Regions from separate parts of the Thauera sp. 27 genome, predicted to be linked through region 2. Evidence: predicted binding sites of a transcription regulator. Region 2 holds the regulator's gene; each other region holds the start of a gene.

Region 1 (4,310 bases), on a different contig from region 2:
CGACTCGGTGACGCTGTACGGCTGCGACCCCGACCCGCGTCCGGACATCTACGGCAAGATCGGCAACTCGGGCGTGTCCATCGCCACGCTCGACGACATGAAGGTGCTGTACGACGGCTTCGACCTGTGCGCGCCGACCACTTCGGTGTCGATGACGATCAACGGCCCGGCGCCGATCATCCTGGCTTTCTTCTTCAATACCGCGCTCGACCAGCAGGTCGCCAAGTTCAAGGCCGACAACGGCCGCGACCCGACCGAGGACGAGTACGCCAAGATCAAGGCCTGGACGCTGTCGACCGTGCGCGGCACCGTGCAGGCCGACATCCTGAAGGAAGACCAGGGCCAGAACACCTGCATCTTCAGTACCGAGTTCGCGCTCAAGATGATGGGCGACATCCAGGAGTACTTCGTCCATAACAAGGTGCAGAACTTCTATTCGGTGTCGATCTCGGGCTACCACATCGCCGAGGCCGGCGCGAACCCGATCAGCCAGCTCGCCTTCACGCTGTCGAACGGCTTCACCTACGTGGAGTCGTACCTCGCGCGCGGCATGCACATCGACGACTTCGCGCCCAACCTGTCCTTCTTCTTCAGCAACGGCATGGACCCGGAATACTCGGTGATCGGCCGCGTCGCCCGCCGCATCTGGGCGGTGGCGATGAAGAACAAGTACGGCGCCAATGAGCGCAGCCAGAAGCTGAAGTACCACGTGCAGACCTCGGGCCGCTCGCTGCACGCGCAGGAAATGGACTTCAACGACATCCGTACCACGCTGCAGGCGCTGATCGCGATCTACGACAACTGCAACTCGCTGCACACCAACGCCTACGACGAGGCGATCACCACGCCGACCGAAGAGTCCGTGCGCCGCGCGATGGCGATCCAGCTCATCATCAACCGCGAGTGGGGCCTGGCCAAGAACGAGAACCCGAACCAGGGCGCCTTCATCATCGACGAGCTCACCGACCTCGTCGAAGAGGCGGTGCTCAAGGAGTTCGAGGCCATCGCCAGCCGCGGCGGCGTGCTGGGCGCGATGGAGACCGGCTACCAGCGCGGCAAGATCCAGGAGGAGTCGCTCTATTACGAGCACAAGAAGCACGACGGCTCCTACCCGATCATCGGCGTGAACACCTTCCTCAACCCGAAGGGTCAGGCCCAGCAGGAGATCGAGCTCGCGCGCTCGACCGAGGAAGAAAAGCAGGGCCAGTTGAAGCGTCTGGCCGACTTCCATGCCCGCAACAAGGCCGAGGCGCCGAAGTGGCAGGCCAAGCTGCAGCAGGCCGTGATCGCCAACACCAACGTGTTCGAGGTGCTGGTCGACGCGGTGCGCTACTGCTCGCTGGGCCAGATCACCGATGCCCTCTACAAGGTCGGCGGCCAGTACCGCCGCAGCATGTAAGGCAACCCGCTCCCTCCCTCTCCCTTTGTGGGATCCGGCGCTTCGGCGCCGTTTTTTTTGTGCCGGCAGGATGAGCCGGAGTGGGGGCGGAGTGGGGCCGGTAGCGCTGCCGCCGGGGGGCAAGGTGTCGGCTCTTTTTACAGGCAGTCCTGGTGCTGGTAAGGAAATCGCAATAAAACAGTGGCTTGTGGTGTTGGCATGTAGCTTGCTTGGAGGGGTGCAGCAGCTCCTTGAACACGCCCATGAGGTCCTATCATGTCCCTGAAGCATCTTCTTTCCGCCGCGGCCTGCGTCGCTGCAATCGGCGTTGCGCCCATCGCGCATTCGGCCTCCATCAACGTCCTGTGGTACGGCCAGGGTTCGGCCTACAACACGCAGATGACCAATCTGGCTGCGGATGCCGCAAGCTACGATCCGGCCGGTGATGGCAGCCTGAGCTGGAATTTCACCCTGTGGAACTCGTCCGACCCCACGCCCACCTTCAGCGCGTATGACGTGCTGGTCATCGGCTCCAGCCAGACTTTCGGGATGGGCTTCGATGCCACCCGCCTGCTTGGCGCCAAGTCCGAGATCGAGGCGGCGCGCGGCACGCGCACCTTCCTGTCGGGCCAGGATGCCGACTGGCACTACATCAACGGCCCGGGCGCAGTTGATGACGGCCCGCGCGGCTTCCTGATCAATGCGGTCAACTGGGCCGGCAGCGGCACCGGTCTGGGCATCGTGTCGCTGGCCGACGGCTGGGCCGGCTCGGGCAGCCAGTGGTGGTCGAACGCCAACTCCTTCCTGGCGGCCGAACTGGCCGGTACGACGGCGTACTTCCAGGAAGAATCGGTGGTCATCCCGGCGGCGACGGCCGGCTTCCCGGTCAATGAAGGCCTGACCACCGCGGGCCTGAGCAACTGGGGCACGTCGTCGCACAGCGGCTTCACCTCGGTGCCGACGGGCTATCTGTCGATCAACGACTCCGGGAGCTTCCAGGGGCGTTATGTGACCATCGTGACCGAAGCCTACGCGGGCGGTTGCACGAGCGGTTGCGGCGACGAACCGACTCCGGTGCCTGCACCCCCCACCCTGTTGCTGATGGGCATGGCGCTGTTCGCTCTGGGCGCGGTGAACCGTCGGCGCATGCGCTGATCCCAATTGCATCAAGGCAGATCGCCGCGGCAGCAATGCCGCGGCGATCTGCTTTTGGGGCGTGTGCGAGGGCTAGAATGGGGCTTGGATCCCTGTCGCAGTCACGTTTACCAGACCAAGCATGAACCTCACGACACCCGCCTTGCTGTTTCCTGCCATTTCGCTGCTCCTGCTGGCCTATACCAACCGTTTTCTGACGCTTGCCCAGGTCGTGCGCCAGCTCGGTGCCTCGGCCGACCGCGGGGCGGAATTGGTGCAGCGCCAGTTGCCAGGGCTCAAGCGCCGCATTGCGCTGACCCAGTACATGCAGGGTTTCGGCGTGTTCAGCTTCTTGCTGTGTGCATTGTCGATGTTCGCGCTGTTCCTCGACGCGCAGGTGCCGGGCAAGCTGCTGTTCGGCGCCAGCATCCTTACCCTGGCGCTATCGCTGGTGCTCTCGCTCGTCGAAGTGCTGATCTCGACCGAGGCCTTGTCGGTGGTGGTGAAGGATCTGGAGGCGGCGGGCAAATGAGGGGGCTCGAGCGCGGAGCATTCATGCGCGGACGCGGGGCGCGGGCCTGGGTGGCGGCGGGCCTGTTGTGCTGGGGGGCGGCGAGCCCGGCCGCACAGGAGGGCGCGACAGGAGCCGGAACGGGCTTGCGCTTCAGCGGCTTTGGCACCCTGGCAGCGAGCTATCACGATGCGCAGGACACCCAGTTCCGCGCCCGCGCAGACCAGCGCGAGGGTGCGCAGGCCGGACGGCTCGAGACCGGGATCGATTCCGTGCTGGGGGTGCAGGCCGATGTACAGGTCGACGCACGCTGGTCATCGATGGCGCAGGTCGTGGTGCGCAAGGACGGCAAAGGGGAGTGGGCGCCGCGCCTGAGCTGGGGCTTCGTCAAGTATTCGCCGACACCCGCCCTGGAGTTGCGCGCCGGCCGACTTGGGGTGGACATCTATATGGATGGCGACTCGCCCCATGTCGGCTATGCCTACACCACGGTGCGCCCTTATACCGACCTGTACGGGCAATTCACCTTCGACCACTTCGATGGCGTGGATCTGCGCGCCAGCACCCTGGTGGGCGAGGGCGAACTGAGCCTGAAGCTATACGGTGGACGGACGCGTGGCGAGGACTATCGGGGGGCGCACCTGTTCCAGCGCGAAGGCTCGAGCACCCTTGGGGCGACGCTGCAGTGGGAGTCCAGCGCGCTGGGGGTGCGGCTCGCTTGGGGCCAGGTGCGTACCCCCGATGATGGCTTGCTTGCGCCCCTGGCCGGAGCGCTGCGTGAGGTCGCACCTGCACTGTCACCTGAGGTTGCGGCGCAGGCGCGTCAGCGCGCCGCGGAGATGGAGGGCGGCAATAGCGACCTGAAGTACCTGGGGCTTGCACTGAACTGGCGGCAGGGCCCATGGTCGGCCCAGTTGATCGGTGTGGATGTGCGGATGAATCGCTTTCCTGGCTTCAAGGGCCAGGGACTGGGCGCGATGCTGGCTTATCGGGCGGGCTCGTGGAAGCCATTCGTCACGACTTCACGAGGCAAGCTCACGCCGCAGGCGCGGCCGCTCGACCTGCCTGTGGACCGTGCCGAGCTCTTGCTGGTCCGCGATGGGTATGGGCGGGCCACCGGACTGATCGCCAGCGACCAGTACTCCTGGGGCGTGGGCGTGCGCTACGACCTGATGCCGAATGCGGCACTGAAGCTGCAGCTTGACCGCATCGAGGCCAAACGCTCGTCGATGCTGCTCGATGGCAGCGGTACCAGCGTCGGGCCGCGCGGCGTGAGCGTGTTTACCG
Region 2 (4,310 bases):
CGGGTGCGCGGAGCAGATCTCGTTGAGGTGGTGAGCAACCTTGTCGTTTGACTGGCGGCGCGCCCATTCGAGCTCCGCAGCGCCCATGACCTGCAGCCGTGTGGGGTGGATGAGGTTGAGGTGGCCGACGAGATCGGCCGGCCACATGCGGTCTTCGGCGACCGCGAGGCTCGCGCCGAGGTTGCCGCTGATGTGGTTCAGCTGCAGGTTGTCGCGATGCGCCTCATACAGCCGCGCGACGCTGGTCTGCCGCATCGGCGCCCCAGTTCATGAACATCTGGTGGATATGGTCTGCATCCGGCGCGGCTTGCAGCGCTTCGCGGAAGCCGCGGTCGCTGAACATCTGAGCCAGCTCGGAGAGCAGTTGCAGGTGGGTCTCGTTGGCTTGCTCGGGGACCAGCAGCACGAACAACATGTTCACCGGGCGGCCATCGGGCGAGTCGAACTGCACCGGGCTCGCAAGGCGCAGGAACGCACCTGCCGCCTCCTTGAGACCCTTGATGCGCCCGTGCGGAATCGCAATGCCCTGGCCGAGGCCAGTGGAGCCGAGGCGCTCTCTCGCGAACAGGCTATCGAACACGGTGCTGCGCCCGATGCCCTGATTGTTTTCGAACAGCAGGCCCGCCTGCTCGAAGACGCGCTTCTTGCTGCTCGCGTCGAGGTCGACCACCACATTGGACAGTGGCAGGAGTTGGGATATCAGGCTCATTCGCTGGAGGGTTCGCGCAATATCGCAGGCATTCCGGTCGCAGGGTGCGACCGGCCGTCCCGGGGCATGCTGGCGCCGCGTCTTGGAAACGGGCGCATTATAACCATACCCCGGACGTGGGGCTGAAACGAAAGCGTCAGGCTTCGGGGGCCTGGTGCTTGATCGTCTCGTGGTTGTGGTCGGCCAGTTTCTGCTTGTACTTCTGCACCTGGCGGTCGAGCTTGTCGGTCATCGCGTCGATGGCCGCGTACAGGTCGGCATCATCGCTTTCGACGAAGATGTCCTTGCCGCGCACGTGCAGGGTGACCTCGGCCTTCTGCTTGAGCTTCTCGACCGAGAGGATCACCGCGACACTGGTGACGTTGTCGAAGTGACGGATGACGCGATCAAGCTTGGAGGTGACGTAGTCGCGAATGGCCGGAGTGACTTCGACGTGGCGCCCGGTGATGTTGAGATTCATGTTGACTCCTGTTTTTGTCAGATGGATTTGCGCAGGCTGACCGGCGGGATATTGAGGGATTCGCGATACTTGGCGATCGTGCGCCGTGCGACCACGATACCCTGCTGGCCAAGGACTTCGGCAATCTTGGCGTCGGACAGCGGTTTCTTGCTGTCCTCGGCGTCGACCAGTTGGCGAATCAGCGCGCGAATCGCCGTGGACGAGGCCGCTCCACCGGTGTCGGTGGCGACGTGACTACCGAAGAAATACTTGAGTTCGAACACCCCGCGCGGACTCGCCATGTACTTCTGCGTGGTCACGCGCGACACGGTGGACTCGTGCAGCTCGAGTTGGTCCGCGATCTCCCGGAGGGTGAGTGGCCGCATTGCCACCTCCCCATGATCGAAGAACTGCCTCTGCTGGTCAACGATGGCCTGGGACACCCGGAGGATGGTGTCGAAGCGCTGCTGCACGTTCTTGATCAGCCAGCGTGCCTCCTGCAACTGTCCGCTCAGGCCGCCACCCTGGCCGCGGTTCTGCTGCAGCAGGCTGGCATACAGGCGGTTGATGCGCAGACGCGGCATTGCCTCCTGGTTCAGGCTGACCGTCCACCGCCCGCGCAGCTTGCGTACGACCACATCCGGCAGTACGTAGCGCGTCTCGGCGTTCGAGTAACGCGAGCCGGGGTGGGGGTCGAGGCTGCAGATCAGGGCATGGGCGGCGCGCAGGGCTTCGTCGTCGCAGCCGGTCAGCTTCTTGAGCTTGACGAAGTTGCGCTCGGCGAGCAGCTCGAGGTGCTTGTCGACGATCTCGAGCGCGAGCGTGCGCGTCGCCGAAGCCGGCAGGGTACGGAGCTGCAGCGACAGGCATTCGCTGGGGCTGCGCGCGCCGATGCCTGCGGGCTCGAGGTTCTGTACGTGGCGCAGCGCGATGTTCAGGTCATCGACATCGACGTCGGCGTCGTCCGGAAGCAGTTCGAGGAGCTCATCGAGCGGCTGGTGAAGGTAGCCGTCGTCATCCAAGGCTTCGATGATGAAGCGCACGAGGGCGCGGTCGCGGTCTGACAGCGGCGACAGCGACACCTGCTGGTCGAGATGTTCACGCAGGGAGACGCCAGCCGCCTGCAGTTCCTGGTAATCGACGTCGTCGTCGTCCTCGCTGCGGCTCGATGCGCCGCTGCCGACATTGGACCAGTCCATGCCTTCGTCGGCGCTGCCATGGTCGGCATGGTCGCCGGCCTCGCTGTCCGCAGCGCTGGCTGGCGCCTCGGGGGTGTTTGCCTGTTGCTGTCTGGCCTCGTGCTCGGGGGGGCTGCCCGGTGGTAGCGGTGGTACGAACTCGACACCGTCGCCGTCGCTGCGCTCGAGCATCGGGTTCTCGAGCAGGAAGCGCTCGATCTCCTGGTTCAGCTCGATGGTCGACAGCTGCAGCAGCTTGATCGACTGCTGCAGCTGCGGCGTCAGGGTAAGGTGCTGGGAGAGCTTGAGCTGGAGGCTTGGTTTCATCGCTGTCGACGCGCGCGCGGATTCACAGGCGGAAATGCTCGCCCAGGTAAACCTGGCGCACCCTTTCGTTGTCGATGATCTCGGCCGGTTCGCCGCTTGCCAGTACCCGGCCTTCGCTGATGATGTACGCACGATCGCAGATGCCGAGCGTCTCGCGCACGTTGTGGTCCGTGATCAGCACGCCGATGCCGCGCTCCTTGAGGAAGCGGATGATCTTCTGGATGTCGATGACCGCGATCGGGTCGACCCCTGCGAAGGGTTCGTCGAGGAGGATCAGGCGCGGGTCGGTTGCAAGTGCGCGCGCGATCTCGCAACGTCGGCGCTCGCCGCCGGAGAGTGAGACGGCGGTGTTGTCGCGCAGGTGGTTGATGCCAAGCTCGAGCAGCAGTTCGTCGAGCCGGGTCTTCACCTGGTGCGCCTCGAGCCCCTGGAGCTCGAGCACGGCACGGATGTTTTCGGCCACGGTGAGCTTGCGGAAGACGCTCATCTCCTGCGGCAGGTAGGACAGGCCCAGACGCGCACGGGCGTGGATCGGCAGGTGGGTGAGGTCGGTGCCGTCGAGGTTGATCTGGCCGCCGTCGGCACGGACCAAGCCTACGATCATGTAGAAACAGGTGGTCTTGCCGGCGCCGTTGGGGCCGAGCAGGCCGACGACCTCGCCCGAGCCGACCTCGAAGCCGACGTCGTGGACCACGGTGCGCGCCTTGTAGCGCTTTTGCAGGCTGGAGACCTTAAGCAGACTCATCGCGGGGTTCTTTCAGCAGCTTGCGGATCAGTTCGGGTGCAAAGCCGCGGGTTTGCAGGAAACGGGCCTGGCGCGCCCATTCGCGCGCATCCGCCGGGGCCGCCTGGAAGCGGCTGCGCAGCACTGCGCGGGCACGCTCCAGTTCCGATTCTACGCACTCCGTGGCGAGTGTTGCCTCGATCAGTTCACGGTCGATCCCGCGCCGCGTCAGCTCGCTGCGCAGGCGGCTGCCGCCGAAGCGGTTGGCACGGGTGCGCACGTAGGCTTCGGCGTAGCGGCTGTCGGACTGCAGGCCGAGCTCGCCCATGCGCTCGATCACTGCCTGCACCTCGTCGGCCTCGCCGTGGGCGGCCAGCTTGCGCGCCAGCTCCGCGCGCGAGTGGTCGCGGCGGGCAAGATGGCGAAGCGCGCGTTCGCGCAGGCTGGGGGCGCCCATGGTGTCCTGGCTAGGCTCAGCTTTCCGTGGCCGTTGCCGGTGCCGCTGGCGGCAGTTCGGGCAGGCCGACGGCGACGCGGACCTTGTTTTCGATTTCGCGCGCAAGCGTCGGATTCGCACGCAGGAATTCGCGTGAGTTGTCCTTGCCCTGGCCGATCTTGTCGCCCTGGTAGGCATACCAGGCGCCGGACTTGTCGACGATCTTGTGTGTCACGCCCAGATCGATGATCTCGCCCTCGCGCGAGATGCCTTCGCCGTAGAGGATGTCGAAGTGGGCTTCCTTGAAGGGGGGCGAGACCTTGTTCTTGACGACCTTGACTCGGGTTTCGGAGCCGACCACCTCGTCGCCCTTCTTGATCGTGCCGGTGCGGCGGATGTCCATGCGCACGGAGGCATAGAACTTGAGTGCATTGCCGCCCGTGGTGGTCTCCGGGCTACCGAACATGACGCCGATCTTCATGCGGATCTGGTTGATG
Region 3 (4,310 bases), on a different contig from region 2:
GCCTGGCGCGTCCCATCCGCCTCGCCCTCGTGGCCAAGCTGCCTGCGCCCTGGCTGGCTGCTGCGGGGGGCGTGCGCTGGGCACACCATATGATCGACGCGGGTGCGGATGGCCTTCTGCTGTCGGCTGAAGGGGATTCGATGCCAGCGGCGCTTCGCATCGCCAGGGTCGCTGCGGAAGTGGGCGAGCGCACGGCCCTGATCAGCGTGGGGGGTGTCGGCTCGGTGCGCGAGGCGGCTGCGCGTCTGGCTGCGGGAGCCGACCTGGTGCAGGTGCATCGCGCCCTGATCGCTGCGCCGCGACGGGCGCTGTCCCTGAGCCTGGGCATCGCCGGTCTGGGTGTGCGGCGGGGGCGTCGGCAGGGCGCCTGTACGGGGGCTTGCGCGCAAGGCTGAGGTCGGCGGCGGCTGTCGCGTGCGGGTATGGCCGGGCGTGACGCGTGCATTGCACGGTTGTTGCTTGTAGTCTCTCCGCCTTCTGGCCTGCCAACAGCCCTTTGCTGGAACCGCTCATGAACTCGACGCTTGCCTTCCTCGCCGCTGCCCGACAGTGCGAGATCCACGACCTCGAACACCTTGCCCGCAGTTGCGACCTCGTCCAGGCCGTGAGCGAACTCGTGCATCGGCTGCAGGGCGAGCGTGGTGCTTCCAACCTGTTCCTGGCTTCCGGTGGCGAGGTGTTCGTCTCCCAGCGCGAAGCCTGCGTTGCCCTCAGCGCACAAGCAGAGGCTGCACTGCGCAGCTGGCTCGCTCAGGTCGAGGGCGGTCAGGATGCGCCCATCGTGGCGGTGCCCGGTGGTGCAAGGCTGTTCACGCGGATTGCGGTGGCGCTGCATGCGCTCGACGGCTTGGCCGAACTGCGCGCGGAGGTCGCTGCCCGGCGCTGCAAGGCCGCAGATGCCACGCTGCGTTTCAACCGCATGGTTGCAGCCTTGCTGGCGCTCGTGTTCGAGGCGGCCGATGTCGCGGCCGATCCGGCAGTGTCACGCTTGCTGGTGGCGCTGTTCAACCTCATGCAAGGCAAGGAGCATGCTGGTCAGGAGCGTGCAGCCGGCGCCGCGGCGTTCGCGGCGGGTGCGGCGGCTGCGAGCACGGCGGCCGCTGGCGGCCAGGACCTGCTCCACCTGATCGATGCCCAGGAGGCCTGCTTCGAGCGCTTCGAGGCCTTCTGTCCGACTGAACTGCTCGGCACCTGGGCCCAGGCCAAGGCCGCGATGCCGATGGGCGAACTCGAACGCATGCGGCGCAGGTTGCTGGCTGCCGCCCAGGGCGCGGTGCTCGATCCCGCGCAGGCACAGGCCTGGTTCGCCTGCTGCTCGCAGCGCCTGGAGCTGATTCGTGACACCGAGGCGGCGCTTGCGCAGGGCTTGCGCGCCGCCTGCCTGCAGCGCATCGCCGCCTTGCAGGCCGATCCGGACGATCCGCAAAGCCTGTTGCGCGCACTCGCAGCGCAGCCCGAGCCGGTGTCGCCGAGCGGTGTGCTGCCCATGGAGGATGGGGTGGAGGCCCTCGGGCCGCGCCTGCGGCGTTCGATTGTAGATGCCTTGCATGCGCAGGCGCAGCGTCTGCAAGCGATGAACGACGAGCTGGCTGCGGTGCGTACTGCGCTCGACGAGCGCAAGCTCATCGAGCGCGCCAAGGGGGAGCTGATGCGGCACCAGGGCCTGGCCGAGGATGAGGCCTATCGCCTGCTGCGCCGGACCGCGATGAACCAGGGGCGGCGCCTGGTAGATGTGGCCCAGGCCGTGCTGGCGATGTCCGACCTGCTTCCGCCGCGCAGCTGAACCTGCGTGTTGCGTAAGGCGTCCGGCCTGCAGGGGTACTCGTGGTGCGCAACGCACTGCGGCTGTGCGCCATGTCCATCTGTTGCACTGCAGCAGTGCGTGGATGTATGACTCGGCACTCCAGTAGTATTGCTTCAAGTCCATGATTTAAAAAAGATAGGGGCCTTATTCAAGAGCTGGCACGAGTCCTGCAATAGCTTGATCGAGGCGAAACCAAAGGCGGTTCGAGACTCAAGGCGCAGCCCGGCGGCTGTCGCATCCCGGACAAAGGCGTCCATCCATTGCCAATACCAATTGGGCAGGGATGGGCGCCTTGTTGCTTTCAGTGGTTCATAGTCAGGAGTCGATCATGGGCAGCAAGACAATCAAGCAGGCAGCGGTCAGTCGTCGTCACTTCATCCGCGGTGCCATGGCGCTCGGCGGCGCAGCGATGATGGGCGGACTGTGGACAGGTACGGCGCGGGCTGCGGGGGGCGCGCTCGAGACAAAGAAGGCCAAGCTCGGCTTCATCGCGCTCACCGACGCCGCGCCGCTCTTCGTCGCCGACGAGAAGGGCTTCTTCGCCAAGCACGGCATGACCGAGGTCGAGGTGCTCAAGCAGTCGTCCTGGGGCACCACGCGCGACAACCTGGTGCTGGGCTCGCAGCGCAACGGCATCGACGGCGCCCACATCCTCACCCCCATGCCCTACCTGATCAGCAGCGGGGCGATGACGGCCAACAACGTGCAGGTGCCGATGTACATCCTCGCCCGCCTGAACCTGGCCGGGCAGTGCATCTCGGTGGGCAACGAGTACAAGGATCTCAAGGTCGGCACCGACACCACCGCGTTCAAGGACGCGCTCGCCGCCAAGCGCGCCAGCGGCAAGGCGGTCAATGCGGCGATGACCTTCCCCGGCGGCACCCACGACATGTGGATCCGCTACTGGCTGGCCGCCGGCGGCATCGACCCCACGCGCGACATCTCGACCATCGTCGTGCCGCCGGCGCAGATGGTGGCCAACATGAAGGTCGGCAGCATGGACACCTTCTGCGTGTGCGAGCCATGGAACCGCCAGCTCATCAACCAGGGCATCGGCTACACCGCCAACACCACCGGCGAGTTGTGGCACAACCACCCCGAGAAGGCCTTCGCCATGCGCGCCGATTATGTCGACGCACATCCGAACTCGACCAAGGCGCTGATCAAGGCGGTGATGGAGGCGCAGATGTTCTGCGAAGACCCGGCCAACCGCGAGGAAGTGGCGCGCATCTGTGCCAAGCGGCGCTGGATCAACGCCCCCTTCGAGGACATCGTCGACCGCATGCGCGGCGACTTCGATTACGGCACCGGTCGCGTGGTCGAGAACAGCCCGCAGCAGATGCGTTACTGGAAGGACCAGGCCTCCTACCCCTTCCAGAGCCACGACCTGTGGTTCCTCACCGAGAACATCCGCTGGGGCTACCTGCCGCGCGACTTCGACATGAAGGCCTGGGTGGGCAAGGTGAACCGCGAGGACCTGTGGCGCCAGGCCGCGCAGGAGCTGGGCGTGGCGGCGAGCGACATTCCGGCCTCGACCTCGCGCGGGCTGGAAACCTTCTTCGACGGCAAGGTGTTCGATCCCGAGAACCCGATGGCCTACCTCGACAGCCTCGCCATCAAGACCGTGCGCAGCTGAGACCGAACCGACCGGGCCTGGACACAGGCCTGACATCCACAGGAGCCCGTCATGGACAACACCCATTCCATCGCCGCCCCGGCGCCGGCCAGCGCGCCGCCCTCCATGCTGCGCGTGCGCGCCGGTGCGGCCTACAGCCACTTCATGAACCACGTCCTGCCGCCGCTGGTCGTCATCGGCCTGCTGTGCGCGGTGTGGGAGCTGCTGTGCTCGCGCCCCGGCGCGGCGCTGCCCGCGCCCAGCCAGGTGGTCAGCGAGACCTGGGAGCTCATCACCCAGCCCTTCTTCGACAACGGCGGCAATGACGTCGGCCTGGCCTGGCAGATCCTCGCCAGCCTCGAGCGCGTGGCCTACGGTTACCTGCTCGCGGTAGTAGCCGGGGTGAGCCTGGGCGTGCTGGTGGGGCAATCGACCTGGGCGCTGCGCGGGCTCGATCCCCTGTTCCAGGTGCTGCGCACGGTGCCGCCGCTGGCCTGGCTGCCGATCTCGCTGGCCGGCTTCCAGGACAGCAACCCCTCGGCCATCTTCGTGATCTTCATCACCGCGATCTGGCCGATCATCATCAACACCTCGGTGGGCATCAGGAACATCCCCGAGGACTACCGCAACGTCGCCCGCGTCATCCGCCTCAATGGCGTCGAGTACTTCTGGAAGATCATGCTGCCGGCGGCCGCGCCCTACATCTTTTCCGGGCTGCGCATCGGGGTCGGCCTGTCCTGGCTGGCGATCATCGCCGCCGAGATGCTGATCGGCGGCGTGGGCATCGGCTTCTTCATCTGGGATGCGTGGAACTCGTCGCTGGTCAGCGACATCATCCTCGCCCTCGTCTATGTCGGCATCGTCGGCTTCCTGCTCGACCGCATGGTCGCC

The links. The regulator sigma-54, encoded in region 2, starts transcription at its own class of promoters, with help from an activator protein. The targets are predictions, from matches to a motif close to TGGCACGCTTNCTGCTNA.
Region 1: the regulator sigma-54 is predicted to act here: its motif matches at 1,594-1,611, upstream of B447_RS19720 (PEP-CTERM sorting domain-containing protein).
Region 3: the regulator sigma-54 is predicted to act here: its motif matches at 1,961-1,978, upstream of B447_RS16685 (CmpA/NrtA family ABC transporter substrate-binding protein).

Annotation. Positions count from the first base shown of each region.
Region 1 covers NZ_AMXB01000053.1:3,338-7,647, forward strand. The annotation lists gene icmF (fused isobutyryl-CoA mutase/GTPase IcmF) at 1-1,399, shown strand, start outside; gene B447_RS19720 (PEP-CTERM sorting domain-containing protein) at 1,655-2,533, shown strand; gene B447_RS19725 (DUF2721 domain-containing protein) at 2,655-3,044, shown strand; gene B447_RS19730 (porin) at 3,068-4,310, shown strand, end outside.
Region 2 covers NZ_AMXB01000017.1:31,210-35,519, reverse strand. The annotation lists gene hprK (HPr(Ser) kinase/phosphatase) at 1-255, opposite strand, end outside; gene ptsN (PTS IIA-like nitrogen regulatory protein PtsN) at 224-709, opposite strand; gene hpf (ribosome hibernation-promoting factor, HPF/YfiA family) at 846-1,169, opposite strand; gene B447_RS11030 (RNA polymerase factor sigma-54) at 1,187-2,653, opposite strand; gene lptB (LPS export ABC transporter ATP-binding protein) at 2,676-3,398, opposite strand; gene recX (recombination regulator RecX) at 3,385-3,834, opposite strand; gene recA (recombinase RecA) at 3,851-4,310, opposite strand, start outside.
Region 3 covers NZ_AMXB01000034.1:41,770-46,079, reverse strand. The annotation lists gene B447_RS16695 (dihydroorotate dehydrogenase) at 1-395, shown strand, start outside; gene B447_RS16690 (nitrate regulatory protein) at 512-1,783, shown strand; gene B447_RS16685 (CmpA/NrtA family ABC transporter substrate-binding protein) at 2,133-3,440, shown strand; gene ntrB (nitrate ABC transporter permease) at 3,492-4,310, shown strand, end outside.